DNA from 2 places in the Flavobacterium sp. B114r genome. Region 1 is predicted to be linked to the other one. Evidence: riboswitches for the same ligand, from Rfam matches in the RefSeq annotation. Region 1 holds a riboswitch; the other holds the start of a gene.
What was found. Region 1 has a riboswitch for S-adenosylmethionine ahead of QLQ94_RS07680 (homocysteine S-methyltransferase family protein). Riboswitches for the same ligand answer to the same signal wherever they lie in the genome.

Region 1 (16,432 bases):
AGAAGATTACTTCTCACAAAAGACTTTTAAACTAACTAACAATAACAAGTAAAATAGATCCCAAATTAAACTCTGGGTTTCTGCTTTTTCTTTCTGCCCCACCAGATATAAAAACCCGTAATAGGCAAACTGGCACAAATTAAACTAGCCGCAAAATAAATAATCTTTGTTGGCCATCCTCCTATCGCACCAATATGTAGGCTGTAATTAGAACGCATTAACCAATTTGAGAAACGTTCATCTCCAATATATTTATGAGACTTTGGGAGTAGCTCGAGTGTTTTAGCATCAAAGTATAAATCTCTCCAAACGCCTTTATTCATATCTGTACAGGCATAAATATCTTCTTGAGGATCATCCGGAAAATGAATGATTACGGCTTCCTTATTCTCTGTAGCAATTTCTGTTCGAACTTTTTTCCATATAAAATCAGCAGCAGCCAATTTATCTAATTGTTGCCGGGATAAAGTATCTTTTTTAACGGCAATGACTTGCTCCTTTTTCTCTTTTTCGTCTGCCCAGCCACCACTGATCCAGTACGTGCTTTCTCTTAGCCAATGAAAACTCATCAACATTCCTGTAAAAGCAATAAGCATTGCTAAGATCAGCGTATAAAATCCCATAACATTATGCAAATCATAGTTCAGACGTTTGAACTTCGCATCCCATTTTATTTTAAAACTAGTATTTCTGGTGGTTTTGTTCCACTTTTTAGGAAACCAAAGTATCAAGCCGCTTATCAATAAAAAGAAGAAAATAAAAGTTGCCCAGGCTGTAATTTGTGATCCTATATTGCGCTCCAGCCAAAGATTGCGATGCCCTTCATCCATAATATGAAAGAAATCTTCATGATCCACCATTCCGGTAATTTTGCCGTTATACGGATTTACATAAATCAACGAATCCGATTCTATATCGACCTTAATTGATTTATCTAAACCATTATACCAAACTCCATGAATTTCTTTATTGGGTAATGCTTTATGAACAGCTGCATAGATTTTTGAAGGTGGCAATAATTTATCCGGACTTTGGGCTTCGACACTTAAATACGGCGATGTCAATTCTTTGATCTCGTGTTCGAAAACCAAGACACAACCGGTAATTCCCATAATGACCACGATTATTCCTGACGCTAATCCTAGCCACAAATGCAGCCAGGCATTAATTTTACTAAAACGGGATTTTCCTTTATTAGGTGGTTTACTGGTACGACTTTTAAAAATATTCATTGTAATTGTAATTTTGGAAAGTAATGCTTTTTAGACAGGCAACAAAAATTAAAAAAAATGGCTTGGGCATTAATTAAATAATACCTCAAGCCATAAAAAATATAGTTACTTAGAAAGTAAGTTTAGCAATTGCAGGCAAGTAAAGACCTTCTTTGATAAGTGCTCCGGCTTTTGCTGTACCAGTTGCAATATCTATTTGATAAACACGAGCTTCTTTACCTGTTACAAAACTTTTGTATGCTTTTCCGTTTTCTACATACATACTTCCTAACCCAAAAAATTCATCTCCACCGTGATCAGGTAAATCTGTAACTGGTATGATTGTTTTTGCTGCCAGATCAAGAATTGCAGATTTAAAGATTGTTTGTGTACTTAAGAAACTGTAATAAGTATCTTTAGTATCAACAGAATTAGGAATATAAGAAATAAAAACTTTTTCTCCTCCTAATGGGTATGCAGCAAGAACTTTTCCTTTTAGAGTACTTGATTCAATATCAAAAAAGTAACCCGGATCAAACTTAGCATCTCCTTTTTTGATACGTAAAACTCCAGAAGAAACAGCTGTTGGCGGATAACCACCTGCGTTCGCATTAGAAGAAAAAGTATAGATGTCTCCTGACTCTGTCTGAACAATTCCTGTATTGGTATAATAAAGCCCAATTGCATTTGTTCTGGCGTCTTTTATTGTAGTTACATATTCTAAAGAAGGATATTTGTAAACTCGTACTGTAGCGTCAGATGATAAAATTTTATTTGTCCCGTCCGTAACATCCTTGATATATACCGGAACAAAAAGCTTATCTCCTGAAACCGCAGCTCCTGTTGGCCAGTATAACACTTTTTTATTTTCAGGAGATACTACAAAATCATTAAACTTACGAGCATCTATAGAAATTGTATTTGGATTGTAAATCATCAATTCATAATCAGATGAACTACCATCCCAGGTTGCTCCAATATTGATCATTTTTTTGTCATCAGTATACCCAACAGCATATGAGGATTCGAAAGCAAGTTTACCGCCCTGCACCAATTTTCCTGCGCTATTAAGATGAAATGAAACTGATCCTTCATCTTCTGTACTTAAGGCAAAAAAAGTATTATTTGCAGGAAAACAACTTCCTCCTTGCTCAATTCCCACACCTTTTGCACTGATTTCTCCGGTCATTAACTTATCTATAGAATTAAAATCTAAGATGTACTGAGTGTAATCGTCTAGCCAATATGAAGCAATATATTTAGAATTAGTTGTAGTTGGTTCTTCTTTTGTTGCATTATCATCACTGCTACAAGAAAAAGTAGTTAATGCTAATATTGCCAACGCAAAGCATTTTTGAAATTTGTTTGTAAACATCATTATATGTATTAAGGGTTATTATTAAAATTTAATTACTGAAGAAAGTATCTGAACTTAACAGAGAAAGCACGTCCTGGTTTTTGAACTTTAAAATAGTCGTACACTTTTACGTCTGTAATATTTCTGCACTCAAAAGCCAGATTGTATTTCCCATTTAAAAAAGAATAAGACACCATCGCGTTTTCTGTAAATTGTTCAGGAATTGCTCTTTTAGTTTCCAATGAACCTAATACCGGCCAGGTCAGGTAAAATGCATCTATATAATTGGCACTCACATTAAGAGAAAGCCTATCGTCTTTGTACTTGATATTTTTAAAATTAAAAGTCAAATCTGCATTTCCGTAGAAGATTGGAACGTTTGGTAACTGCGCGTCATAAAGAGCATCAGGACTATTTGTTCCTGTTTTGTACTTGTTTTTGTTCAGACTTTTTTGGTAGGTACCATTTACTTCAAAAGTCACTAAATCTTTATATCCATATCTTAAAACTCCATCAATACCTGTAATTTGTACATTTTGAAGATTTTCATAAACCGTTCTGTCTCCGTCTTGTTTTTCTCTGATAAAATCTTTTGCTTCTCTATAGATTAAACTCGTTTCTGCACTAAACTGATTCTTGTTTTTCTGAGTCAAAAATGCCAAACCTAAATTAGCATTATCACTACTTTCAGGTTTTAATCCTATATTACTGTTTACGGTCAACCCATCTCCCAACATCTCTACAGCCGACGGCAAACGATAAGCATGTTCATAAGATCCTTTTATCTGAAATTTGTCTGATAAACGATAAGCTGCTGTAGATCCGTAACCATAATTTGTCGATGAAGTAGATTGAGTTACATTATTAGCAATCATTTCAGTAGTTAAACCAAACATTTTTCCAAAAGCCGTAATCGCTAATCGATTGTCTAAACCACTAAAATTGTAGCCTAATCCTAAAATGTTTTTATTAATTGTTGGCTCGCCAAGATCAACTATTGTTAAATACTCATTCGTTGCTTTACGCTTATATCCCAAATAGGAATAATTTATTGCCAGAGAATGCTGGTCATTTAATTGGTATTTCAGGTTTGTATTTACTTGTGCATTTTCTTCATCGTAGACGTACATTGTTTTATTTCCTAATTCTCCTTTATCATTTGTTCCTGCAAATTGTCTGTAGACATAATTTCCTGTCCAGTCATAAACCCGGGAAGAAGTATCTATAGAACGACTGTTTACTAAAGCGTAAGTCGAATTAATATTTACCGATAATCCTTTTGCAAAAAGGTTGTCTTTTTTATATTTTAAAGAGGTAATAAAACTGTTACTATCTGTAAAGGCTTGTCCAACGACTTTTTGCATGGTTCTTCCTTGCTGAATATCTTTTTTGTTACCCGCCATAGCAAAACCAACAAGCAAATAATCTGCAAAACTTCTGTTCTTGAATCCTGCTTCTGCCATTATAGTTCCCGACTTATAAGCATCGTGAAAGTGTTTGTATTTTTGTTCCGGTAAAAACTTCGATGTGTTTTTATCTACAATACTCACATCTACTTTATAATCATTGTCTGAGTAATTAGCGAAAGCATTAATGTTGGCAATAAATCCGTCGCGACCAGAAAACCTCGTATTAATTGCAGCTCTGTGCGTATTAAATGAACCATAACTATATGATGCGTCGATATAACGATTCACATTTTTGTTGGTTACAATATTAACTGCACCACCAAGAGCATCTGCACCTAACTCAATAGGAATGACCCCTTTGTAAACATCGATTCTTTCAGCCATATTTACCGGAATATTATTCAGTGTAAGAGCTGAGCCATAACTATCCATTGGCACTCCATCCAGAAAAAATTTAACCTGATTTCCTGAAAATCCATTTAATGAAAAATTAAAGGCAGATCCCAATCCTCCGTATTCACGAATACGAACTCCTGTTGTTTTATTCAAAACCTGATTTAAATCGGCTGAGGTATTGTAGATTTTTTTCAGATCTACCGAAGTAATATTATAAGCCTGTTCGCGGGCTCTCTGAACTTTAGATTTTCCTGTTACAGCAACTTCACTTAAAGCGGCCATATCCTCTTCCATTGTAATATTCTGAGTAGGTTTTCCACCTTGTTTCAAAGAAACTGCTGCTGCTGTTGTTTTAAAACCAACATTGGTAATTAATAAAATGTAATCACCTGTTTCTGCACTAATCCTATATTCCCCTTTACTATTTGTTAGCGTAGCATAAGTTGTTCCTTTAAACGATACTGAAACACCTTCAGCAGGTTTGCCAAGATTTGTTAAAACAACTCCGGTTAGGTTTACTTTATTTTTTTGTGAATATCCTTGAAGCGAAGTAAAGACAATCGTGATCAAGAGTAATAATCTGCTTATTTGCATCATTTAAATTTTTGATTTGAAAATTAAATTTGCAACAAAATTAGCTACTCAGAATAGTTTTTCCTAACTATTTTTAATTATTCTAAATAAGAATATTAATTAACTTTAAAAGAGAGATATTTGTAAAAAAAATTGACAATCTTAATAAATAATTAAATTAAACTTAACATTTGCTTAATTTTTATTATTAATGAAGTTAAATCTCAATGCATCACTAAATGCAAAAAGATAAAAAAACATAAAAAAAGCCCGCTTACAGTATAAGCGGGCTTCAAAAAATTTGGTCTATTTTATATGTCTAAATCTAAAATAGTCTCTTTGAGTTCTTCTATTATAATTTTTATGTCATTTTCTGTCGTACGCCAGTTTACAAAAGAAGCCCTGATACCTTTACGATTTTGATATACAGTTGGGGTCATAAAAACTTTTCCCTTATCATTTAAACTGGTCAAAAACTGACTTACATTTTGCTGATTATGATCTCCTTTCAAAGTAAAACAAACATTATTCAGCCGAATTGGAGCCAGAAGTTCAAAATTATCCTCTTCAATAAGTTCATTTGCAAAATGTAATGCCAATGCTGCACTATCCTCGACAATATCCTGAAACCCTTCTTTTCCGTAGGCTAATAACGAAAACCAAACAGGCAAAGCTCGTAAACGACGAGAATTTTCAGGCAGTACATTTAAGTAATTAAAATTCTCTAACGGATTTCCTAAATAAGGCGCATTTGAATTTTGGAAAGTTTCTATTTGAAGATTCATATGTTTTTCCTTAATCAGATAAAAAGCACTTTCATAAGGTACATTGAGCCATTTATGACAATCGATAGTGATGCTATCTGCACCTTCCCAGCCTTCGACAAGATGTTTGAATTTGTTTGAAACAGCAGCAAATCCACCAAAAGCAGCATCAATATGCCACCAAAAAGTATATTTCTCCTTTAGTTTTGCAATGGCTTCAAAATCATCAAAATCTGCAGTATTAACCGTTCCGGCACTTGAAATCAGAATAAAAGGTTTTCCGTTTAAATTTTGAATATTATGTTCTAAATCAGCTATATCAATTGCTTCACGATTGCCTTCAATAGTTTTAATTGTTGTATAATTATTACTTCCAATACCTAACATCGACAATGTTTTTATAGAAGAAGAATGTGGTGTAGCAGTCAGGATATTTATGGTTTCAGTTATTCCGTTTTTTGCAAAATCTTTTCCTAATTGTGCTCCAAACCCATTGTCTTGCTGTTCCTAAACAAGTAAAATTTGACATTGTTGCCCCTGTTACAAAACCACCTGAAAATGTTTTTGGCAAGTCTAACAATTGTAATAATAAATTTATAGTTTCAAATTCTATCAAGGCCGAAACTCCTCCCTGAGCATGTACAGCCTGCGTATTTTGATCATATACTGTTGCCAGCCAATCGCCCACAATCGACGCTGGTGTTGAACCTCCAGTTACAAATCCTAAATATCTAGGCCCAGGAGAAGCAACTATCAAAGGCAATAATCTTTCTTTAAATTCTTCTAGAGCAGCCAAAGATCCTAAACCTAATTCGCTTAAATTTCGAGTAGGGTCAATTCTATTTTTACTTGAAGTAGGAATATTTTCAAGATTATTAAGGAAATCTAATCCTTGTTGTTTGGCCTGATTAAGTATGTTTTCAAGATCATTTAGATCATGTTGAAGTATTGAATTCATTTTAAATAAATTATATATGCTTACTTCAAACCACCTGTAGAAATTGCCCACAGATGATACAGATTAAGCGGATTAATACTGATTTTTATTGTTGAGGTATAATTAGTTTTTTACCACTTCGTTTTTTCCGAGAACCGAGAGACCATCATAGAAGAAATCACATCGCCATTAGCATTTAATAAAGTAGCAATTGGGTCAACGAGAGTTCCAAGGATCATAGCTACAGGCAAAGCTTGTTCCATTGGTAATCCGTAAACGGTAATGGCTAAAACTTCTCCAATATATCCGCCATTTGGGATTCCTCCTTCGACAATCGAAACAATTATCGTAATTCCTAATGCTAAAAGTATAGTTGAAGGTTCTGTAAAATCTTTGCCAAACATGGCAAAAAGAAACGTAATTTTTAAGATAGAAGACATGCTTGAACCGTCTTTATGCAAAGGCGCCCCTAGTGGAATAACCAAATTGCGGACATGTTTTGGGATACCCATTTTTTCAGCTGCATCGAGGTTCGCCGGAATTGTAGCAATGCTGCTGCAAGTACCTATTGCGGTTAATGAAGGCGTAATGTTATTGCTCCAGAAAACGACAAAAGCTTTTTTACCTCCTGCTAATAAAGCATACAAACTAAAAAACACAAAGAAGTAAAAAATACAAGCAACATAATAAACACCTAACGGCTTGGCGTAAACTCCAAATAATTGTGGTCCGTAATAACTAACCTGATAAGCAAAATAAGCTCCAAGGCCAATTGGTGCTAATTTCATAATCATGTTCAAAAGCTGTTTCATGACCTCATTTCCTGAATCCAGAAAACTTTTGAAAGTATTGCCTTTTTCTCCAGATTGCAAAGTTGCAAATCCAATCAAAAATGAAAAGATAATAAGTGCCAACATACTTTTTCGCGATAACAATTCATAGAAATCATTGGTCGTAAGCAATTGGGCAATTTGATCACCAACACTTCCGGATTGGATATTCTCCAACGGGATTTTAGTAATTATAATATTTTCATGAATAGGAAATAGGGAAACAGCTATAATCATTACGATTGCTGAAATAAGAAGTGTACCTAAAAAAACGGCAATCATTACAACAAACAATCTTCCTAGTTTTTCTGTTTTCTCCAAATTAGCAATTGAAGAAGTTATAGTAAAAAAGACAAGCGGAATAATTGCTGTAAAAAGTAAGTTCAGAAATATATCTCCAACAGGCTTTATAACAGCAACTTTTTCTTTAAAAACTAATCCGAAAATGCTTCCTATTATGATACCGCCTAAAAGCAATAATACACTACTATAACTTTTTAGAAAATTGATTTTTTTAACCTCCATAATTTAATCGTATTATAATTTGGAATAAAGAAACGCAAAATAAAAATCAATTAAATTACTAAAAAAAAAGAGTACTATTTTTTTTTTGCCACAGATTAAAAGGATTTCAATTCATGATTTCTACCAACATTTAGTGCCTAACTGCACAAAGAAAAGGCTTTGATCCTTGATTCGTATGATCACTACTTTTCTAAAACCAAAGTTGTAAAAGCCCTATCGACCAATTCGCCGGTTTTGCTTTTTACTTTCTCTGTGAGCGTTTCTTTGTTGATGATTTTGAAAGATGTTTTCTCAATTAAAATTTCAGCTTTTTCTGTGCTGTAAAGTTCAAATTCAAATTGAGTAAAAGGAAGTTGTTTCATAAAACTTTCTTCGGCAAAAGTGATACACAAGATTCCTTTTGGCTGTAAAACCCTGTAGATTTCCGAAAGCAATTTTTCAGGTTCCTGCCAGAAATAAATGGTGTTTACTGTAAATACTTTATTGAATAAATTTTCTTCAAACGGAATTAGATTTCCGTCATAAATCGAAAAGAAAGCTTGTTTTTGAGAAACATAATTTCTGTTGATCTGGCGTGCTTCCTGAAACATTAATTCAGACATTTCAAGTCCGTAATATTTAATGTTTTCAGCCTGTTCGAAAATGAATTCTACGTGTCCAGCGTTACCGTGACCTAATTCCAGAATTGTATTTGCTTCTTCTATATGTAGATTCTGAATCGAATGATGCGTCATGTTGATGTTGGTTTCATTCATCATGTTTGCCATTTCGATTCCCTTTTCTCCCGTTGGATGCTTGAATTGAGAAGCTATTGCTTGTAATTCTTCTTGTTTCATAAAATTTTAAATTCCAATTAATCCCGATAGCTATCGGGACCAAATTCCAAACTGTATGTCATTGCGAGGAACGAAGCAACCGCATTGATAATAAATCCCGTTATTCTCAAAGTTTTGTCATTTCGACGAAGGAGAAATCACACACGAAACTCCGTACCTAGAATCACCAATCTTTGTCGATCTTCTAGTGTGATTTCTCCTTCGTCGAAATGACAATATTGTGGAAATATCACACAAAAACTCTTAAAAAAGATGGCTCGCAATCTGACGAATATTCTCTGATTTCCCCATTGAATAATAGTGCAAAACAGGAACTCCGGCAGCTTTTAATTCTAATGATTGTTGGATTGCCCATTCGATTCCTACTTGTCTGATTTCTGCATTATTCTTGCATGAATCAACAGCATGAATTAAATCTTCTGGTAAATCAATACGGAAAATTTGAGGTAAAACCTGTAAATGCCTTTGAACCGCAATTGGCTTGATTCCTGGAATAATAGGAATTGTGATTCCCATTTCTCTGGCTTTTTCTACAAACTTGAAATATTTTGAGTTGTCGAAAAACATTTGTGTTACCACATAATCAGCTCCGGCATCTACTTTCTCTTTAAGTCTTTTTAAATCTGATTGTAATGATGGAGATTCTAAATGTTTCTCAGGATAACCTGCAACCCCAATGCAAAAATCAGCTTTGTTATCAGCATCCATGACTTCGTGAAGGTATTTTCCCTGATTCAATAAACTGATTTGTTTTACCAAATCAATCGCATAGTCATTTCCTCCAGCTTTTGGAATAAAATATTGTTCGTCTTTCATAGCGTCACCACGCAAAGCCATAATATTGTCGATTCCTAAGTAGTTACAATCTACCAAAAGATATTCAGTTTCTTCTTTGGTAAAACCTCCGCAAAGTACGTGAGGAACGGTATCTACGTTATATTTATGTTTTATAGAAGCGCAAATTCCAAGCGTTCCAGGACGCATACGAGTTAGCTTTTTGTCCAAAAGTCCGTTGCCTTTATCTATATAAATATACTCCTCGCGAGAAGTCGTTACATCAATAAACGGTGGTTTAAACTCCATCAACGGATCTATATTATCGTATAATTCCTGAATGCTTTTCCCCTTTTGAGGCGGAATAATTTCAAATGAGAATAATGTATTTCCTTTGGCGTTTTCTATATGTTGTGTTACTTTCATAGTCAGCCCCCTAACCCCCGAAGGGGGAATTCCTGAAAGGGGTCATCAGGTTTGTGTTATTTTATTCTGCCTTTCTCTTCCCCCTTCGGGGTTAGGGGGCTAATCTGCTATATTAGGGTTTAGCCATTTCATGGCTTTATCTGTTGAAATGCTTCTGCGTTTGGCGTAATCTACTACTTGATCTTCTTTTATTTTCCCAAGTCCGAAGTATTTACTTTTTGGATTCCCGAAATAATATCCTGAAACTGAAGATGCCGGCCACATTGCCATACTTTCTGTTAAGGTTACTCCAATTTCCTTGTCTACATCTAAGAGTTTCCAGATTGTTGGTTTCTCTAAGTGATCCGGACATGCGGGATAACCTGGCGCAGGACGAATTCCTTTGTAATTTTCTTCGATCAAATCTTCTGTCGAAAGTGATTCTTGAGGATCATAACCCCAGAAATCCTGACGTACTTTTTCGTGCAGATATTCCGCGAAAGCCTCAGCAAAACGATCCGCTAATGCTTTTACCATAATCGAATTGTAATCATCCAGATCTTTTTCGAATTCGGCTGCCCATTCGTCAACACCAAAACCGGTTGTAACACAAAATGCTCCTATATAATCTGTAATTCCTGAATCTTTTGGTAAGATAAAATCAGACAAAGCGATATTTGGTGCTCCTTTTGTTTTTTGTGATTGCTGACGAAGCGTTAAGAATTTCTCCAACACTTTTCCGTTTTCATCACGCAATTCGATATCGTCATCATCGATTTGATTCGCAGGGAAAATTCCGTAGATACCTTTTGCAGTTAGTTTTTTCTCTGCTAAAATCACTTTCAACATTTCCTGTGCATCTGCAAAAACCGAAGTTGCTTCTTCACCCACAACCTCATCCGTTAAGATTGCCGGATATTTCCCAAACAATTCCCATGTTCTAAAAAAGGGTGTCCAGTCGATATACGGAACCAAAACATCTAACTCTACTTCAACAATTTGTTTACCAATAAATTTTGGTTTTGTTGGCGTGTATTCAGCCCAATCCAATTGTAATTTGTTTTTACGTGCTTGTTCGATCGTCAGGAAGTTTTTATCTCTCGAACGATTCAAAAACGTTTCTCTAAACGCATCATAGTCAGCACGAATATCACTTGCATATATTTTTCGGTTATGATCTAATAGATTTCCTGCAACCGTAACGGCACGCGAAGCATCGTTTACGTGAATTACAGTTTCTCTATATTGAGGCGCAATTTTCACGGCAGTATGCGCACGCGAAGTGGTTGCTCCACCAATCATAATCGGAATTTTAATTCCTTGTTTGTCTAATTCTTTGGCCAGATACACCATTTCGTCAAGCGAAGGCGTAATTAGTCCGCTTAAACCAATAATGTCAACATTATGTTCAATAGCTGCCGCAATAATTTTTTCCGGAGGCACCATAACACCAAGATCTACAATCTCATAATTGTTACAGGCCAAAACTACCGAAACAATGTTTTTACCAATATCGTGAACGTCACCTTTTACGGTTGCCATCAATATTTTTCCATTTCCAGATTTGTCACCGGCTTGTTTGCTTGCTTCAATGTAAGGTAACAAATACGCCACGGCTTTTTTCATTACACGTGCCGATTTTACTACCTGAGGCAAGAACATTTTCCCGCTTCCGAATAAATCTCCAACGACATTCATTCCTGTCATCAAATTGATTTCGATAACTTCAATAGGTTTTACGGCAGCCAAACGCGCTTCTTCAACATCTTCTTCAATAAAAGCATCAACTCCTTTTACCAATGAATGTGTTATACGTTCCTGAACCGTTCCTAAACGCCATTCCTGAATCGCTTTTTCATCTGATTTTACTTCGCCTTTTACGTTTTCAGCAAAGTCTAATAAACGTTCTGTCGCATCATCACGTCTGTTTAAGATTACATCTTCAACGTGTTCTAATAAATCTTTTGGGATATCATCGTAAATCGAAAGCATTTCCGGATTCACGATTCCCATTGTCATTCCGTTCTGAATTGCATGGTATAAAAACACGGAGTGCATCGCTTCACGAACGTGATCGTTTCCTCTAAAAGAGAACGAAACGTTACTTACTCCACCGCTAATATGTGCATGTGGCAAGTTATCACGAACCCATTTTGTACCTCTAAAAAAATCAATCGCATTCAAACGATGTTCATCCATTCCGGTCGCAACTGGAAAAATGTTCAAATCGAAAATAATATCCTGAGGTGGAAATCCAACTTTATCGACTAATATATCATACGACCGCTGACAGATTTCAACTCTACGCTCAAAATTATCGGCCTGACCTACTTCATCAAAAGCCATGATAATAGCCGCAGCTCCGTAGCGCTTGATTAATTTTGCGTGATGAATAAAGGCTTCTTCTCCTTCTTTCAAAGAGATCGAGTTTACAACGCTTTTTCCTTGTACTACTTTTAGACCTGCTTCAATGATTTCCCATTTCGAGCTATCGATCATAATCGGCACTCTCGAAATATCCGGTTCTGATGCTATTAAATTCAGGAATTTTGTCATTGCCTGAACACCATCAAGCATTCCCTCATCCATATTAATATCGATGATTTGTGCTCCACCTTCTACTTGTTGTCTTGCAATATCAAGTGCCTCGTCATACTTCTCTTCCTTGATTAAGCGAAGGAATTTTCTTGAACCCGTAACATTCGTACGTTCTCCAATGTTTACAAAAACACTAGTTGGCGTAATAATCAACGGTTCTAATCCTGCTAATACAAGGTCTCTTCTTTTTTCTGCCATTTCTTTTTAAGTTACTGAGTTCCTAAGTTGCTTAGGTTCTGAGTTTTTCAATTCTATTTTTATAAGGTTTTAAGGCCTTTTATCTTCATTATATCTTTTTGGGCGTGTTTCGCCGCGGCGAACCGGGCTATCCGTTACAAGTCCTCGACCAATTTCGTTATCACTACATTGATCTTTGGGCTTTTCACTTCTATCCCTCACGCAATCTCGGTTTCATAAAAAAATTATGATTCTCCGAGATTTTAATTGTCTTTTTTCTTTTGCTAGCGCGAGCGTCACGCTCGTGCACATTTCAATTGTAAATTTTAAAATCTTATAATAATATCTTTCTTTGCGTGCACGAGCTAGAAGCTCGCGCTAGCAGAAGTTTTTTGGTTTCAATATATATTTCTCAAAATTCTTGGAGAAAATAAATATTGAACAAACAGTAATTAATTATATTACATTCACCTATTGGTTTAGTAATTTATTCAATTACAAATTGCTTTTACTGCTTCACTTGAAGATTTTCCTCCTAATTTTTTTCCTTTTTGAAAATCAGAACAAGCTTCCTCTTTTTTATTTAATTTTAATTTACTCAACCCTCTATTATGATAAAACTCTGCACGATCCGGACTTTGTTTAATCGCTATATCATAATAAACAATTGCATCATCGTATTTTTCTAATTTAGAAAGTGCATCTCCTTTAGCAGAATAAGGTCTTGAAAAGTCAGGTCTTAATTCACTCGCTTTACTAAAATCACTAATAGCTCCTTTATAATCTAAATTATTATATTTAATCAGCCCTCTATTATAATATGCATTGGTAAAATCTGGATTAAGTTCAATTGCTTTATCATAATCTGCTATTGATCCTGTAGCATCACTGGCATTATACTTTACAATTGCTCTGCTATAATATAAATCAGCGTCTTTATTACTAAACCCAATTGCTTTATTATAATCAGTTATCGCCCCACCGTAATCATTAAACTCAGCTTTGGCTGAAGCTCTTTCAGAATAATACATATCAGGAAAATTGGTTAAATCATCATTATTTAATTGTATAGCTTTATTTAAATCATTTATTGCTTCTTTATAATTCTTTAGAAATTTATTTGCTATTCCTCTATTAAAATATGCATTTATATATTTGGAATTAAGTTCAATTGCCTTATTATAATCAACAATAGCTTCTTTATATTGCTCTTTTTTCGCTTTTATAATACCAATCCCACAATATGCTCTTGAATAATTCGGATTAATTTCTATTGCTTTATTATATTCAATAAGAGCATTTACATAGTCCTCTCTTTCGTAGCTTTCCTTTCCTTTTTCAAAATGTATCTCTGCAGTTTGCGCATAAAATTTCTCAGTTGCAGCAAAAGAAAAGAAGACTAATAGAAATAGAAATACTCTCATAGTTATAATTATTATTCAAATACCGGCGCCACACGTGGCTTATAATCCTTCGCAACTTCAGCAATTAATCGAATATGATCCGGAGTTGTTCCGCAACAACCACCTATAATGTTGATTAAATTATCATCTAAATATTCTTTAATGAAAGCCTGAGTTTGTTCCGGGGTTTCATCATATTGTCCGAATGCGTTTGGTAAACCTGCATTTGGGTGTGCCGAAACATTAAAACTAGTATGTTGTGCCAATGTTTTTAAGTATGGTTTCAATAAATCGGCTCCAAGAGCACAATTGAATCCTACGCTTAATAACGGAATATGCGATACTGAAATCAAAAACGCTTCTACCGTTTGCCCGGAAAGTGTTCTTCCTGAAGCATCTGTAATCGTTCCTGAAACCATGATTGGAATATCAATATTTCGGTCGTCTTTTACTTCTTCAATTGCAAAAAGTGCTGCTTTGGCATTTAAAGTATCAAAGATGGTTTCTACCAATAGTAAATCGCAACCACCATCCATTAAAGCTTCTACTTGTTGTTTGTAAGCAATTCGCAAATCATCAAACGTTACGGCTCTATAACCCGGATCGTTTACATCCGGGGACATACTTGCGGTTCTGTTTGTTGGCCCAATTGATCCCGCAACGAAACGTGGTTTGTTTGGGTTTTTGGCTGTAAATTCATCAGCTACTTCACGGGCAAGTTTAGCCGATTCGTAGTTTAATTCGTAAACGTACTCTTCAAGGAAATAATCGGCCATACCAATTGTGGTTCCTGAGAATGTGTTGGTTTCTACGATGTCTGCACCCGCTTCGTAATAAGCGGCGTGGACATCGCGAATGGCTTGTGGTTGTGTTATGGATAGTAAATCGTTGTTTCCTTTTAACGGATGCGGAAAATCTTTGAAACGCTCTCCACGAAAATCTTCTTCGGAGAAATTATAGCGCTGCAACATGGTTCCCATTGCTCCGTCAAGGATTAGGATATTTTTTTTAATTGCTTCCTGAATTGTTATTGCCATGACTTTCATCTTTTAGCTACTAAGACGCTAAGGCGCTGAGATGCTAAGTTTTTTATTTAATTATAATCTTTATCTTGAATATATAATACCTAACAGGTTTTTGAAACCTGTTAGGATACGCTGTTTTTATTCACATTAATTCCAAGAATTCACTATTGATGACTATCTAGCCCCGATTACTTCACTTAATTTCTATTTTCATAGGAGTTCACTGAACTCCGTTTGAAGTGGAAATCCTTTTGCTTTTTTCTTTAAAAAGCAAAAGATTGCAACGAAAATCGGGAACGATTGACAGAAAAAATGCGTCAATGATTCGCTCATGATACTGAATTCAGTAAAATAATATTGTATGGTTGTCAGGAAGTGTTTTGAGAAATACTTTTATGTATTTGTGTTATCTATCTTTGATACTAAGAATAGTATAAAGTAGAATGTAGCACCTTCTTTATGATAAAGGGTTGCTAAGGTTTCATTGGGTCTTTCCCTCCGCCTTTCGTGATAACTTTCAATAAATTTAAGAACAGTGCAAAGTAAAGACATAGACTCAACAATTGCAAGTGTTTTTTAAAGTTTCTAAGGTGCTAAGATTGTGAGGTTCTAAGTTTTTTTTTAAGTGGCTAAAGTTCTAAGATTTTAAGGTGCTGAGTTTACTACTTTAGGTGTATTAAGCTCTGGAAGAATGTAATATTTCTAGCTTTAGATTCTTCATTCAACCAAAGCTACCGCGATATGTTATTGTCGTATCAATATATCACCCCGATGGGGTTTATTTCCATAAATATCGTTAATTCTATAAATATTACATCCCGCCGGGATTTATTTATATTATAAACAATTTCGGTTGTTACTTTTTCTTACTTGCTTTTGCAATGGGATTAAACTCTAAACAAATCTGTAGCCAAAACTCTAAATCCGGATTTCTCTGCCAGCCATTTTCTGTGACAAAAATATAGTTTTTCATTGGCCTTTCGGCATTTGGCATTGGTATAATATCATCTCTTTCTAAAGCATCTTGGTAAGCTTTATCATCGATTCTGCAGAGTAAAAGATTTTCTCCTGTTTGTTTGTCAAGTCGAGTTCCGCAGCATAATTTTTTATCTACCATGAAAACAAGGCCACCAAACATTTTCTTTTCGAAAAAGTCAGCTTCTTTGTGCTGGAGAAATGTTCTTATTCTTTGTGCGTTATTTTCGTCAAAAG
Region 2 (16,432 bases), 1.9 Mb from region 1:
GGAGTCAATCGGTACGACCAGTTTCTATATAATACATAAGCTGAAACTATAGAGCTGGGATGTTCTGTGATAAATTTACTTATATCAACATTTTGTGTTTTCTTGTACACATCGAACAAATCCTGAGATGCGGAGCCTGATACAACTGAATTGCTGTAATATTTGGCAGGACTCAATTTTACGGTGATCGGTGCTTTTTCAAGGAATATATAAAGTGGGGTATTCGCTGTATTAACGCTTAATCCGTACAATTCAGGAAGTTTTACTTTTGTTTTAAAACTAAAATTTCCATTAACCACTTTTACTGAGTCTATAGTGGTAAACATCTTGTTATGGAATTTCTGCAAGTAAACATATTGGGCGACAGTATCTACAACTGTTCCTTTTAGCTGCACATTGGCTTCTTGCGCCTGAGTCGCTGTTGCTCCAAGGCAAAGCGTAAGAAATAATAGTATTTTTTTCATTTTATTTGAGTTTAAGTAAAACTTTGTCAAAGTTTTGAACCAAGAGTGTAAGGAACTTTATTTTATGCATTGAATGTCTCTATTTTAGCAGGATCCCCACCACAATGTATTACTATTTGTTGAATGATTTCATTTTGTAATTGATTACAAAATGAAATTTTGGGGATCTTATATCCTTTTAATTCATTTAGTTTTATATAACTCAAGAGCAAGATTGATGCAATTAAAATAATATATATCATTACCTGAATTCCATTCCACTGTCTTGAAAAATAGTGCTTAAAATTCATTTCTTGCTTTATAAATCTAAAGAAACGCTCAATGTCCCAACGCTTTTTATAAATTTCTGCTATTTGATCTGCCGTAAATTCTTCTTCTGGCAAATTGCTTAAAAACAAGATCTTCTCTCCATCAGATTTTAATATCCCTTCCACTAATCTAAAAACTATTTTAGTCTTTTTTTGATTCGAGTAAAGATAAACCCTGCTATGTTTTGTTAATTTAAGAATATCATTTTCAAAATCCAATGGAGTGACCTTACTGCCTTTCTCTACTTCATATTTAGATGATTTATAAATTCGGGTTACAAAATATTTATCATCAGTAGAGAGATCAACCATTGTTTTTCTATTCTTCATTCCACGATCAAAAACGGCAATATCTTTTTTGTTGGCTATGTGCTCTTCTAGAATATTGCCCAAAGCCAAATCTTCACTAATCATTTTTTGATCCTTGTGAAACTTTACATTAAAGGGCAATTCATTAAAACCAATTGTAAATTTTATACTATTTTTGCCCTGTTCTCCTTTTTTGTTTTTCTGCCCATTTCGCATCCCGAAACTTAACAAAGAAGCAGATAAGCTTGTAATTGTGGAATCATACAAACTTAATTTGATCTTATCTTTATCATTGAGTTTATCCTGAAAAACAGTAACGGTGTGCTGATAAAGTTTTTCGAAATACTCAACGTTTATTTTTCCTATTCTCTCTGCAATACTGCTGTGACTTACACTTTTATCTTTGGGAATTTGAGCATATTTACAAAAAAAATGATTCTCATAAAAATTCTCAAATACTCTAGAGCTGGCTCTATTTTCATTTAAGACTCCAAAAACACAAAGTTTAAATAATTCCTTGCCTTTTAGTTTTTTAGCATTCCAGTCAACCATAGTTTGCTGAGCAAAAAAATCAAGTTGATCTTCTGAAATATAATTTAATATTTCTTTTACTTCTGTTCTGATTTGCATTTTCTGATAGATTTATAAATACAGAAAATAAAAATAATAGTTTTTTACAAAAGTTCCTTACACTCTTGGTTTTGAACTTTGACAAAGCCCACGGTTGATTATTATGAATGATTTTTTTAATATAATTTATTGGTTGCCAACTCTGTATTTGCCGGCGGAAATATATAATTAGCATCAGAAGGTGTTACTGCGGGAGTTTGTAATTTACTGTCGCCTTTGGCAGGAAGTGTCTGCAGATTTCTTAGCAAATCCGGTCCACGGAAACCTTCTCCCAATAATTCGATTCTTCGTTCTTTCAAGATGGCATCAATTAACTGGTTTGGATCTGAAAGTACTGTGGGAGCAAAAGCATACGAAGCATCTGAACGCTGGTGAACCCCTTTAAGGAGATTAGCCGAAAGGGCCAGGTTTCCGGTTTTTGCAGCAGCTTCGGCGTAATTCAATAATACTTCAGAATATCTAATTACTGGAATATAATCCAGGAATGGCGATGGTTTTGCGTACTTTTTAAAATATTGTTTTCCTGAAACTGTTCTGGTTAAGTCGCGGCGTTTATCAGTTGTTCTCCATTGCGCATCTCCCAAAATACCTGTTGGATTTAGATAATACTCTAAATTGGTATTGTAGATGTAAGCGATGGAAGATTGCCCTGTATAGGAATCTAAAGAACTCATCGGAATACTGAAAATAGATTCGACCGTTGCATAATTCGAAGAAAATAAAACCGTAATATCCGGCTGTAAAGTGTGTTTTACATCACTTGCAGTAGTAGAAAATGGTGCTTGTGCCTGAGGGGCTAATTTTACAGCTTCTTCAATTACTTTTGTCCAGTTGTTCATGGTCAGATATACTCTTGTTTTTAGGGCAATTGCGGTACTTACGTGTGCTCTGGTGGTATTAAGATCTGCCGTTGCATAACTTTGCGGCAATGCAGCTTCAGCTTCATCTAAGTCTTTCAATATCTGCTTGTAAATTTCTGCAACAGAACTTCTTGCGAGATTATTATTGGCTGCTCCTGTTTCTGCTTTTAAACGAAGCGGAACTCCTTTTGAGGCTCCGGCATCTTTATTATAAGGCTGTCCGTAGCTGATGATCAGACTGTAATAAGAAAGCGCACGAACCAATTTGGCCTCGCCAATGTATTGCTTTGCTTTTTCTTCTGTAATTACACCTTGGTTTATCGCCAGTCCTTCAATCAAAATATTAGCATTATTAATTGCTGAATAAGCTGATCCCCAAAGGTTATTAATATCATTTGAACCTGAACTGTATGAGTTATTCCAGCTTTCGTATCCTGTAAAGTTGTTGGCTGTAATATTGATAAAATCTTCTCCGCGCTGATCCTGATACAAAAGGAAACGTCCTCCGTATAAACTGGCGCCTTTAAAAGCTTTATAAATTCCGTTTACCAAACCTTCAATTCTTGCCGGAGTTTTAAAAATATCCTTATCAGAAACGGTTGTTTCCGGTGCTATGTTCAGGTCTTCGTTATTTTCACAAGAAGTAAAAGCAATCCCTGAAAGCAGTAATAAGGCAACAACTAGTTTTTTATATAATTTAAAATATGTTTTCATTTTGTTTTTTATTAATGATTAAAACCCGACGTTAAGACCAAATGTGAACGTTCTTCCCTGCCCTACAGAATTTTTCTCGACTCCCATAGAAGTTGTTGATGCTCCGTTTGAGGAGGTTTCCGGATCTGATCCCGTATAAGAAGTAATCAGGAAAAGATTGGTTGCCTGCGCATAAACCCTGATAGAAGATAATTGTGCTTTTTCAAGGATTTTTTTGGGAAGTGAAAAACCAACCGCCAATTGCTGTAATCTTAAGAAATCTGCTTTTTCGGCATTCTCAGAAATTGCAAAACCACTTGAACCATTCGAAATAACGTCGTTATAAACTAATTTAGGAATATCAGTTACCTGCCCCGGAGTTGTCCAACGGTTCAGAACATCCGTAGAGTTGTTGTAAAAACGCTGGTCTAAAAGTGTTCCTCTGGTATTATTCATTACTTTATTACCTCCTGAATACGTGAAACCAACCGTAAAGTCAAATGCTTTGTATTGAAATACATTTGTTAAACCTCCGTACCAAACCGGTAATGCATTACCCAAAACTTGATAATCTGCAACTGTAATGGCCGCCGCAGTTCTTCCGTCTAAATACGTCCAGTTGCTTTGCCCTGATGGCACTGCGGCACTGTATTGTACTTTTTCTCCATTTTTATTGATGAAAATTCTGCGCCCGTTGTCCGGATTTACGCCTCCGCTTACTGCTCCGTAAAGACTTCCGGCAGAATATCCTACTCTGGTAATATTATTGGCTTCTGTAGTTACCTGCGTGTAACCAATAATGTCTGTGTTTCCTTCGGCAAGTGCTGTAACTTCATTCTTTACGTGTGTGTAATTGAAGGACGCTTTCCATTGAAAATCTTCCGTATTTGCAATTGTCGCGGTAAGTCCAAGTTCGATTCCTCTGTTGTACATTGATCCAACGTTAGAAAGAATGGCGTCTCCGGGAATTCCTTTTGAAGGTGATTGAGGAGTACTTAAGATCAATCCGTTTACATTATTATTGAAATAATCAGCGGTAAATTGCAATCTGTCTTTAAAAAATCCTGCTTCAAGTCCAATGTTGGTCTGATCGCTGGTTTCCCAACCCAGATTCTCATTTCCTGCCTGAGAAATTGCCCAGGTCGATGCTGATCCATAAATGGATGCGCCGTAAAGATTTTGTGAAGCATACGCTGATGAAAGGTTTCCGTTACCTACTCTTCCCCAGCTTCCTTTTAGTTTAAGTGAACTTACATAATCTGTAATTTGACTGTCTTTAAAAAAAGATTCTTCACTTATGGACCATCCGGCAGAGATACCTCCAAAATTTCCGTATTTATTATTTAAACCTAAAGCTGAATTTCCGTCTTTTCTGAAATTTCCTGTAATGAAATATTTTCCACCATAATCATACGATAATCTAAAAAAAGAGGAAAGAAAAAGTCTTTCTGACAAGCTGTTTCCGGAAGACCTGATTGTTCCCCATGTTCCCTGATAGTATTCAAAGAAAGGATCAGAAACGTTGGTTTGATTGGCTCCCCACGAAGAGTTTTCATATTTCTGAACATCATATCCTGCCAATGCTGCAATGTGATGTTTGGCTCCAAAACGCCTGTCGAAAGTAAAACTGTTGGTAAAATTGTAATTGTTTCTTAGTGCAGCAATATTAGTTGCAGAACCACCTGTAGAAAATGCAGAAGATCCAAGATTAGGACTTAAATAGGTAATATTCTCGGCTCTTAATCTGTCGATTCCGTAATTACTGTCGAATTTAAATCCGTCGAAAAAGGTAATCGTAGCATGAATATTCCCTACCATATGATCGTTTGAACTGGTATATTTACTGTTTTCAAACAAGGCGCCGGGATGCCATAATGTATTGGTAAATAAGTTATTTCCCGAACTTGCAGTTCCTGTCGAACTTAAATTATAAGAACCATCAGCATTATAAGCTGCAACGTTTGGAGGCAATACCAATGCAAGACGTGCTGCACCAATCAATAACAAACCGCTGCTGCTTAATGATCCTGTATTTTGAGCCTGATTGAAAGTATTGTTATACGATAGATTTCCTCCCAGTTTCAACCAGCTGTTTACATCGTGATCGATATTAAACCTTGCTCCTTTTCTTTCGAACTCATTATCTTTTGTAATTCCTTCCTGTTTAGAATAATTGGTAGAGAAAAAATACCTTGTTTTGTCTGTTCCGCCGGAAATACTTAGGTTATGATTTTGAGAAACCGCGTCGCGATATACCTGATCCTTCCATTTTGTATTGACACGTGTACCATCTGCGTTGAAAGACGGAAAGAAAAGTGCTGAGGCTACAGCAGGATTATTTTCATTTCCGCTTAATATTTTGCTATTCAGTACGGCTTCATTTTTAATGTCTTCGTATTGTGTATTGTTTAAAAGGTCAGGTAATCTGGTGGCTCTTGTAATCCCTACCCAGGCATCATAATTTACTTTAGCTTTTCCTGCTTTTCCTTTTTTAGTAGTTACTAAGATTACTCCACCAGCTGCACGTGAGCCATAAATTGAGGTAGACGCTGCATCTTTCAAAATATCTATCGATTCAATATCTGATGGATTAATATCGGATAACGGATTATTGGCTACTGAATTTGTTGTAGAAACATCACCGGAATTAACCGGTATCCCGTCAATAACAATTAATGGAGAAGTACTTAACGAAATTGAATTTACCCCTCGAATTCTAATTACCGGAGGATCGTTTAATACCCCACTTGGCGTAGAAACATTTACTCCGGAAGCTTTACCAATAAGTGCCTGCTCAAAACTTTGCACGGGAATGTCCTTAATTGTTTTCGAGGTTATTCTTGCGGCTGATCCTGTAAATTCTTTTTTACTTTGAGTTCCGTAACCTACGACTAAAACTTCTTTTAAAGCAGTATTAGAGGGATTAAGCCGAATGTTGCTAAAGGATGAACCGGCTCTTTTTTCGAGTGTTTCATAACCAACATAATTGATAGAAACTGTATTGTCTTGTGGCGTTATCGAAAGAGAAAATTTTCCGTTTCCGTCACTAATAGTAGATTTACCACTTTCTGTGGCAATGATTGTAACTCCGGGTAACGGTTCTCCGGTATCAGAACCTCTGACGGTACCACTGATCGTTCGGTCCTGTGCGTGTAACACACTGGGAAGTATGCTAAACAAAAAAATTAAGCTGAGTAAGATTTTTTTCATTTTGGTTGGGTTAATTAAAAATTGGACATAGAAATTCCCGGACCACTCTTAGAATGGCCTATCATTTTATTGATAAAAAACAGGAGATTGGTTAATTAAAAGCTAAGTGTATTGCATTCGGAAAACGTGGACATGGTTCTCCTCTTTCGAAAATTCAGGTTGTTCTGATTGGGCGTGTAATATTAGTTGCGTTTTCATTCTAAAAAATAAATGACTTTAATAATAATGATCTTACTCAGATTTTCTAAAGAAATCTTTCTTATCTGTCCACCGCAGCGGAAGGATTTAGCACCTTATTGAGTAACAGGTTGCTAAGACATCATCGGGCCTAATCCCTCAGTCTTTCTGGATAAGTTCACGTAGATTTTTTCTACTCTGCAAATATATATATAAATTCTATATAATTAGTAGAGTTTAAATTTATTTTTTAGAAAACAGAACTTAATAAGCAGTAAAATTAGTTGCAATCTCCCTTTATACAGTTAAAAATAAATGCTCTTAAAAAACAAATAAAACACACAAAATCAAAACATTACAACACTACAATACGTTATTTTTTTTTACAGATACATACTTTTGTAGCTTTATATATTTTTTTATTTAATTTTTAAAAGCTGAATTCAAAGCAAAAAAAAGATTACAAAAATTTACTTTTCGCTAATAATTTCATCCGGTAATACCACGTTATTTCTTAATAAAGCCATATCTAAAAGTCGTCTAAAGAAGAAATAAAACGATATTAAAAACTGCTTTTCTTGTTATGCACTTCTACCCTTTTGTCATATTAACAAATTTTTTTTTTTCTTTAAGTACTACAAAATGTAATTATACAAATAGAGAAAGCGAAAGAAATCCTGTTTTTTATTTACTTTTTTAAGGCATACCCTAAAAAAATGCATCGCGTAAAAGCAATACATTAAAAAAATTTACCATAGCAGTATTATTTTTTGACATACATTCTGAGAATACATTTACCGGTTTATAATGCATAACTTAAAAATAAATCCACAATGCAGAAAAATTCATTTTTTATATTTCTATTCTTATGCTGTTCTCTGGCATGGTCTCAAACAAAATTGGCTGATAGCACAGCAACGACACCTAAACCAAAGGTCAAAAATATTGATTTCAATATAATGCCTTACCTTAATTACAACAGAACTCTGGAATTTATGTTTGGTGCGATCCCAATGATGATGTACAAGGTGAACAAAGCAGATACAATTTCGCCTAAATCGTTATCCGGTATTTCTGCCGTTTATAGTACCAACAAATCTTATTTTATTGCCTCTTTTAATAAATGGTACATTAAGGAAGATAGCTGGAGGGCACAACTTTTTTTCGCAACAGGCAATCAAAACGCACAATTTTATGTAGATGATATCGACGTACCTGATTTTTACGATTATGGAACTAAAGCGTCGATGGTAAACTTTATCCTGCAGCGTAAGGTTATAAAATCCTTATACGCCGGTATTGGTTATGCGTATGCGCATTATGACACAAAATATGAAGATGACATAAAACCCTCTTCTGTGACTCACACAAATGGCCTGCAATTTAATTTGATGTATGATACCCGTGATGCTGTTTATTATCCTACCAAAGGTGATAAAATAAAGCTGCGATGGCTTACGTATCCGGAATGGTTTGGCAATGATGTGAATGCCAATAAAATTCTTTCTGAGTACAATACGTATTTCCCAATGCGACACGGAACAGATGTACTGGCCGCAAGATTTTCAGGTAAATTTGGCTTAGGAAATATTGCTTTCGAACAACAGGTTACGATTGGTAATGAAGATATCAGGGGATATTCTGAAGGGAAATATCGTGGCGACGGACTTATGGCGATACAAGGCGAATACCGATATAATTTTAATAAAAAAATGGGATTGGTTGGATTTGCAGGAGTAGCGACAATTTACGGTTCTGACACATCAAGTTTTAACTGGGGTTTATATCCCGGAGCTGGTGTAGGATATCGCTACAGGGCTTTTAAAACCGAAAAATTCAATATAGGATTAGATGCCGCAGTAGGAAAAGGAGATTGGGGACTTTATTTCCGTATTGGAGAAGCTTTTTAAGGGGAAATAATTTTAAAAATTTTACCAAATACTTGTTTGTCTTAAAAAGTGCTTCCGTAAACATTACCAATAAGAGATAATCCCTCAGGATTTACATATTGGTAACAAAACACCTACCAGATAAAACTATCCTCTTTATTCTATAATCTTTATTCTATCCTCTTTATTCTTTCCTCTTTATTCTTTCCTCTTTATTCTATAATCTTTATTCTATAATCTTTATTCTATAATCTTTATTCTATAATCTTTATTCTATAATCTTTATTCTATTCTCCATTCTCTACTTCCTATTTCTCAACCATTTATCTACAGGTTCTAAAACAGTATTCACAGTTGTTACTAAAAAAGTACAAATCAAAGCTTCAATAAAATAACCTGATGCAGCAATACAGCCAATTGCGGCACTGCACCATATTGTGGCGGCAGAATTTAGGCCGTGTACATTGGGTCCTTCTCTAAAAATAACTCCCGCTCCCAGAAAACCAACTCCCATAACTACTTGGGCCGTAATACGTGTAACATCTATATTGGGTTCTGTTGCGGCAACTTTTATAGACAATAATACAAAAGTAGCTGCTCCTGTTGCTACCAGCATATTGGTTTTTAATCCGGCTTCTTTATGATGCCATTGTCTCTCAAAACCTATAATTAAGCCTGCGAATAAAGCGATTATAAGTCGGGTAAAAAATTCTGTTGTACTCAAAATTATTGTTTTATATTATTAAATATTCTTATTCCCTTTTTTTAATAAAGAAATACAAATTGTTGTTGGTAATCATTTTAACACATAGAAACATAGCTTTTAGAATCCTGTAAAAGACCGTTTCACTTTCAATATTACCACATAGCAATGTGAAGCAAATATTTGCTTATTTTGATCTTTATTCAAAATAGAAAAAAATCTATGTTTTTATGTGTTATTTCTTTACTCTCAATGAGCTTATTCAAAACAACAAATATAAGAATTTTCAGCATTATTCAAAATGCAAAGCTTCAATTGGATCTAGTTTGGATGCTTTTAATGCCGGATAATATCCAAAGAAAATACCGGTTATCGCACAAACCAGAAAAGATAGTATCACCGAAGATTCTGAAATCAAAGTAGGCCAATGCAAAAAGAATTGTATTAACTCAGAAGCTACTATTCCTAATACAATCCCGATTAATCCTCCGGTAAGGCTGATTAATATGGCTTCGACTAAAAATTGCAATAAAATATCTCTTCCGTTTGCGCCTATCGACATACGCAATCCTATTTCTTTGGTTCGTTCTGTAACCGAAACATACATAATATTCATAATGCCGATTCCGCCAATCAATAGCGAAATTCCTGAAATAGCGGTTAACAATACGGTCAATAACTGACTGGTAGAACTAAAAGTATTGATTAATTCGGCTTGTGTTCGTACGGAGAAATCGTCTTCATCTTTTGCTTTCAATCGATGTGCTGTGCGCATAATTTGCTCAATTTCATCTGTTGCCAGTTGTGTCTGACTTTCATCGACTGTCGAGGCATAAATGTTTTGAAGATAAATTGAGTTGGTTATCCTTTTTTGTACGGTGCTGTAAGGAGCAATAATGATATCATCCTGATCTTGTCCAAACGCATTTTCTCCTTTTGATTCTAAAACCCCAATAATCCTAAACGGAATTTTATTAAACCTAATAATCTGCCCGATTGGATCTACGCCATACGGAAAAATATTATCGACTACGGTCTGACCAATCAAACACACTTTATTTGCCGTATGCACATCTGATTCTCGAAAAGCGATCCCTTCTTTTAGTGGCCAATCTCTAATTTTGAGGTAATCAACACTTACGCCCTGCATACTTGTTGGCCAGTTCAAAGCACCATTAATCGCTTGCCCTTTACTGGAAACGGCAGGAGAAATCGCATTAAGATGTACCGATTCTTTTTTCAGGGCTTCTACATCACTAAGTGTCAGCGTTTGTACGCTCGAAATATCCAGACGCGCTCCGGCAGTAACATTACTGTTTGGACGAATGGTGATCATATTAGATCCCATACTTGATAGTTGATCCTGAATGCTTTTTTTAGAACCCTGACCTATGGCAACCATTGCAATTACAGATGCTACACCAATAATGATTCCGAGCATGGTTAGTAATGCACGAAGCTTATTACGGCGTAAAGCCTTTAAGGCGATGAGAAAAAGATTAGCTATTTTCATATTTATAATCTTCATCTACATGAAAATCTGCGAGCATTTGTTTGGCAGATTTTATGCTTTGGTTATTAAAATCTTTCATTATTCTTCCGTCTCTCAGTGTCACAGTTCTATTGCTAAAAGCAGCGATATCAGGTTCATGGGTTACAAAAATGATTGTTTTTCCCTGTGTATTCAATTCCTGGATCAACGCCATGATTTCATAAGAAGTTCTGGTATCCAGGTTTCCCGTAGCTTCATCGGCAAGGATCATAACCGGATCGTTTACTAATGCTCGCGCAATTGCTACCCGCTGTTGCTGTCCTCCGGAAAGCTGATTGGGAAAGTGATCCAGACGATCTGCTAACTTGACGGCTTCTAAGGCATGAATGGCTTTTTCTCGTCTTTCTTTTGTAGAAACACTGGGATTATACAGTAAAGGCAGTTCTACATTTTCTATTGCAGAGGTACGCGCCAAAAGATTATACGATTGAAAAATAAAACCAATCTTGGTATTACGTAGTGCCGCCAATTCATTTTTAGATAATGATTTAACGTTGACTCCGTCTAATAAATAATTCCCGTCTGATGGTTTATCCAAACAGCCTAAAATATTAAGCAAAGTCGTTTTTCCGGAACCGCTACTTCCCATAATGGTCAGGAATTCGCCTTCCATAACATCAAAAGAAATCCCTTTTAGTGCTCTGACGGTTTCAGATCCCATCGTGAATTCTCTTTTCAGGTCTTGTATTTCAAGAATCTTTTTTCCCATTACAATTTATTTTTTCTCAATGTATTTAATACTTTGGGCATAATTATTTTAACACATAGAAACATAGATTTTATAAATAAAAATCTATTATAATTTATCTTTTTCCGCCGCCTCCACCACGTTTTGGCATAAACGGACTTGATTCTGTTGCTTTGGTGCTTTTGGATTGTTTTAAGGAATTGACTCCGGTAACAATTTCATCTTGTGCTGTTATTCCTTTAATAACCTGCACATTGATGTCATCATCCAATCCTATTCTGATATGTTTGGGAATTATAGAATCTCCTACCCTTTTCCAGACAATCGCCTTTTTATGATCGATAGTATCCGGAGCTTTATTATTGGATTGTGAGTTACTTCCATATTTATTTCCATTCCCACCGTTATGGTTTCCTTTGTGTTTTCCTTTATCATTTCCTAAAGACAATTTTCTGATTTTAAATTGCTTTCCTAAAGTAGAATCAGGCTGAAATGCCACTGCTTTTGCAGAAATCAGCAAGGTGTTTTTTACTACATTGGTGTAAATAATGATATTGGCCGTCATTCCGGGTTTGAGCTTTAAATCATCATTTGGAGCGTTGATAATAGTGGTATACGTCACAACATTTGATGAAATCGTGGGTTGCAAACGCACTTCGATCACGGTCCCTTTAAACACATCATCCGGAAAGGCATCTACGGTAAAACTTGCATTTTCTCCCACCTTTACGTTTCCAACGTCAGCTTCATCTACAGATGCCTGAACCTGCATCTTGGTTAAATCTTTGGCGATACTAAATAATGTTGGCGTATTTAAACTTGCTGCTACAGTTTGTCCTTCGCTTACTTTTCGCGATAAAACAGTACCGTCTATTGGCGAAAAAATATTGGTAAACGAAAGGCTTTTTTGTACTGATTTTAATTGTGCGGCAACGCTGTTTACATTGTCTTTTGCCACTTCATATAGGTTTCTTGCTGTTTCATAATCGGCTCTGCTGATTCCTCCTGCTTTGTATAATTCACTCTGTCTGTTGAAATTAGATTGCTGGTACCTCAGGTTATTTTTTGATAATTGTAAATTGGCTGCAATTTGCTCTACTTGTGCCATCAATAATGATTGATCTATCTGGGCTAATAATTGCCCTTTTTTTACAACGGAATTAAAATCTACAAATACCTTTTGTATTGTACCTGAAACTTGTGTTCCTACTGCGACAGTATCTACGGGCTGAATTTTTCCTGTGGCTGTTACACTGGTCGCGATATCTCCATAATGAGGGTTTTCGGTAACCAATTCTACTTTATTACCCTCTTTATGAAAAATAAAGTATCCTATACCTCCTATAACTAACAACCCAATGATGATAATGATTATTAATTTATTTTTTTTCATTTTGCTCTTTTTATAGTTTGATTGGATCTCCTTTAAAGAAATCGTATATTTTTAAACTCACGATCGCATTGTATTTCGATTGTATAAAATTTTGAAATGCCTGAATGTACAGATTCTTTTCCAGCAGATAATCTACAGTACTGATTCCGCCTAACCTTAATTGTTCGTTTGCGATTCGGTAATTTTCTGTGTTCGCATCGAGTTGCTCTTCAGCAGCCGTAAACTGAGATTGCGCATTCAATACATTTATATACGCTTGCTCTACTTTTTGAGAAAGTATGGTTTGTGTATTGGTAAGATCGAGTTTGGACTGATCAATTGCGATCTTCGATTTTTCGACACCGGTTTTGGCTATTCGGTTATTAAATACCGGAATGGTCAGTGAAAGCCCCAAACGCTGGTAAAAATTATTGTCGATCTGTGTAGGATATGGCGTGTTCTGATTATCCGAATATCCTGATGCCAGAGTTCCGCTTGCTGCAAGTGTAGGTAAAAAACCTGCTTTTGCTTTTCGTAATTCCAGATCAGCAGCTTCTTTTTCTAATTGACTGCTTTTTATTTCCGGTCTTTGTTCTAAAGCTATTTTTTGAGCATCTTCTAAATTTACAACCGGTAAAGTAGTTTCTAAAGTTCCCGGTTTCTGAATATTCAAATTATATCCTGACGGCAGCTGTAGTAACTGTTTTAAGGTCAAAATATTCTGGCGCTCGGTGTTCTGAGAAGCAATCAGATTATAATTGTCTGTTGCGACTTGTGCTTTTAATAAAACAAAATCTTTTTTGGCAATACTTCCGGCGTTGTATTTTAATTCTCCTAATTTGAGCTGTGCTTTAGAAGTTTCTAAAATCTCACTCAAATAAACACTGTTTTCTTTGGCTAAAAGAATGGTTAAGTACGATTGTGTGATCAACACCGTAACATCATTCTCAGCAGCTTCGGCATTAAATTGTGCTGATTTAATAAAAAGTTCTTTCTGTTTTATGTCATTATTCAGATACCCTCCGTTGTATAAAACCATCGAGGAATTTAAAGCATAATTACCTGCAAAACTTGCTTGTGTCTGAAAACCACCCACAACTACATCTGCATTTTTGGCATTAGTAAATGTTTGCGACGCACTCCCAAGAAGATTAGGGAATTTAGCGGCTTTTGATAACAATAAATCCTGTTCTGTAGATTTTGTTGTTAAACGCAATGTGTTAATTTGAATGTTTTGCTCTTTTGAATAGGCAATACATTGTTCAAGACTCCATACTGTTGGCAGCTTATTTTGTTCAATCGTTTGTGCAGAAACATAAACTGAATGAACAATAAAAACCACCATTAAAGTATTTATCATAAATGATCTCATACCTGAATTTAATTTAAATTAAAAAAATAAATTGTAACGTGAGTATTAGACAACAAAAAATGCTTTATGCGTATTGTGGATTTGTATAAAGGGGATTTGATACGTTATTCATAGTAATGGTAGCTAAAACGAATAAGTATATCAAATATAACGATTATTTTAACGCTTTTACCGAAGCAAACCTTATTTTAATCATAAATAAAAGATAAATTATTTCATAAAACCCGGTGATCCTAACAGGTTTCCAAAACCTGTCAGGTATTGAATCGATTTTTAAAATACTAAGAAAATTGGCCCTTATTAATTACTTAATATCAGTTAAACGTTGAGACTGCGATATACGAATACCTAACAGGTTTTGGAAACCTGTTGGGATAATCTAATGTAATAAAATTTGGTTAATTTGATATGGGATACCTAACAGGTTTTGGAAACCTGTCAGGACACAAAAATCTTTATCGATGTTTTCGATGTTTTTTCATCATTACTTTATAGAACTTATGCTTTACAAGCTCGGCAGATACGATATAGGTTGCTATTAATAAGAACATCCACACATAAAGCATAAAGGGTAATTTTACAAAATCAAACCATCCTGCAAATGGTGTAAAAGGCAATGCCAGAACAAACAATACAATTATTGCTGTTGCGATTGACAAATATTTACCGGGCAAGCTCTTAAAAAATGGTAATCTGGTTCTAACAACAAGTACGATTAAGGTTGCTGAAATTACTGATTCTATAAACCATGCGGTCTGAAATTCTTTTTCTTTGGCATGAAAAATAAACAATAAAACACCAAACATCAGAAAATCAAATACAGAACTTAATAATCCAAAAACAACCATAAATTTTCTGATAAAAGAAATATCCCAACGTTGCGGTTCTTGTATATTAAGATCATCGACACGATCTGTTGCGATTGCCATTTCAGGAAAATCAGTCAACAAATTTGTCAATAGAATTTGTTTGGGTAATAATGGTAAAAAAGGAAGAAATAACGAAGCTCCTGCCATACTGAACATATTTCCGAAATTGGCGCTTGTTGCCATAAAAATATATTTCATGGTGTTGGTAAACGTTTTTCGGCCTTCGACGATACCATTTGTCAAAACATCAAGATCCTGGCTTAGCAATACAATATCTGCGGCTTCTTTGGCCACATCTACTGCTGTATCTACAGATATACCCACATCTGCGGTATGCAGCGCCGGAGCATCATTGATCCCGTCCCCCATAAAACCTACTACATTACCTCCGCTTTTCAGGATCGAAATAATACGTTCTTTTTGGTTGGGTTCTACTTCTGCAAAAATATCGGTATGAATCGCCTGATGCATTAATGCGGCTTTGGTCATTTTTTGCAATTCGGCACCAGTTACTATTTTTGGATCTTTAATCCCTACCTGCAACGCCAGGCTTTTTGCTACCAGGGCATTATCTCCTGTAATAATTTTAAGCTTTACGCCTAGTGTATTCAGTTTGTTGATTATCGCTTCGACATTTGGTTTTGGAGGATCAAATAATGTGATGAATCCTAAGAAAATCATATCTTTTTCGTCGTCGCGATTAAAATCACCTGCATCTTTAACGGGTTTGTATGCGACACCTAAAGTTCTAAAACCGGCTTCGCTTAATTTTTCATATTGCGCCTGGATTGATGCTTTAGAATCTGCAATATTGGATAATTTTCCTTCGGCCAATTCAGCCTGACTGCAAATTGATACTATAGAGTTCAAAGCGCCTTTGGTAATCGCCAGATTTTCTTTTTCTCCTTTGACTACTATGGTAAGACGTTTTCGGATAAAATCATACGGGATCTCTGATTGTACCGTAAAAGTTTTCGCTGTTTCTTTATAAGCCAAAACTATGGCCTCGTCTATAGGATTTTTAAACCCTTGCTGAAGGGAAGCATTTAGCCAGGCATATTCTAATACTTTATCATTATGGTTTCCGTTGATGTCTAATGTATCTTTTAAGTTTACTTTTCCTGCGGTAATTGTACCTGTTTTATCTGAACAAAGAATGTTCATGCTGCCAATGTTTTCTATAGAAGAAAGACGTTTTACAATAACCTGTAATTTTGCCATTCTTTTTGCTCCTGTCGAAAGATTGACACTGATGATAGCGGGAAGTAATTGTGGTGTCAAACCTACAGCAAGTGCGAGAGAAAATAAGAAGGAATCAAGAATAGGTTTATTAAGA

Region 2: linked by a shared signal. The riboswitch ahead of QLQ94_RS15500 (SusC/RagA family TonB-linked outer membrane protein) and the one ahead of QLQ94_RS07680 (homocysteine S-methyltransferase family protein) in region 1 are both predicted to bind S-adenosylmethionine.

What each region holds. Positions count from the first base shown of each region.
Region 1 is NZ_CP124858.1:1,733,985-1,750,416, reverse strand. Features, by position in the region: gene QLQ94_RS07725 (PepSY-associated TM helix domain-containing protein) at 66-1,232, opposite strand; gene QLQ94_RS07720 (DUF4374 domain-containing protein) at 1,342-2,553, opposite strand; gene QLQ94_RS07715 (TonB-dependent receptor) at 2,622-4,970, opposite strand; partial or broken gene QLQ94_RS07710 (pyridoxal phosphate-dependent decarboxylase family protein) at 5,258-6,668, opposite strand; gene QLQ94_RS07705 (dicarboxylate/amino acid:cation symporter) at 6,779-8,002, opposite strand; gene QLQ94_RS07700 (class I SAM-dependent methyltransferase) at 8,185-8,838, opposite strand; gene metF (methylenetetrahydrofolate reductase [NAD(P)H]) at 9,082-10,038, opposite strand; gene metH (methionine synthase) at 10,138-12,813, opposite strand; gene QLQ94_RS07685 (tetratricopeptide repeat protein) at 13,284-14,216, opposite strand; gene QLQ94_RS07680 (homocysteine S-methyltransferase family protein) at 14,228-15,232, opposite strand; SAM riboswitch class I at 15,624-15,737, opposite strand; gene QLQ94_RS07675 (TfoX/Sxy family protein) at 16,077-16,432, opposite strand, start outside.
Region 2 is NZ_CP124858.1:3,626,408-3,642,839, reverse strand. Features, by position in the region: gene QLQ94_RS15515 (redoxin domain-containing protein) at 1-464, opposite strand, end outside; gene QLQ94_RS15510 (IS4 family transposase) at 527-1,711, opposite strand; gene QLQ94_RS15505 (RagB/SusD family nutrient uptake outer membrane protein) at 1,828-3,285, opposite strand; gene QLQ94_RS15500 (SusC/RagA family TonB-linked outer membrane protein) at 3,304-6,474, opposite strand; SAM riboswitch class I at 6,731-6,830, opposite strand; gene QLQ94_RS15495 (BamA/TamA family outer membrane protein) at 7,485-8,561, shown strand; gene QLQ94_RS15490 (MgtC/SapB family protein) at 8,842-9,264, opposite strand; gene QLQ94_RS15485 (ABC transporter permease) at 9,536-10,756, opposite strand; gene QLQ94_RS15480 (ABC transporter ATP-binding protein) at 10,743-11,504, opposite strand; gene QLQ94_RS15475 (efflux RND transporter periplasmic adaptor subunit) at 11,599-12,876, opposite strand; gene QLQ94_RS15470 (TolC family protein) at 12,887-14,227, opposite strand; gene mgtA (magnesium-translocating P-type ATPase) at 14,683-16,432, opposite strand, start outside.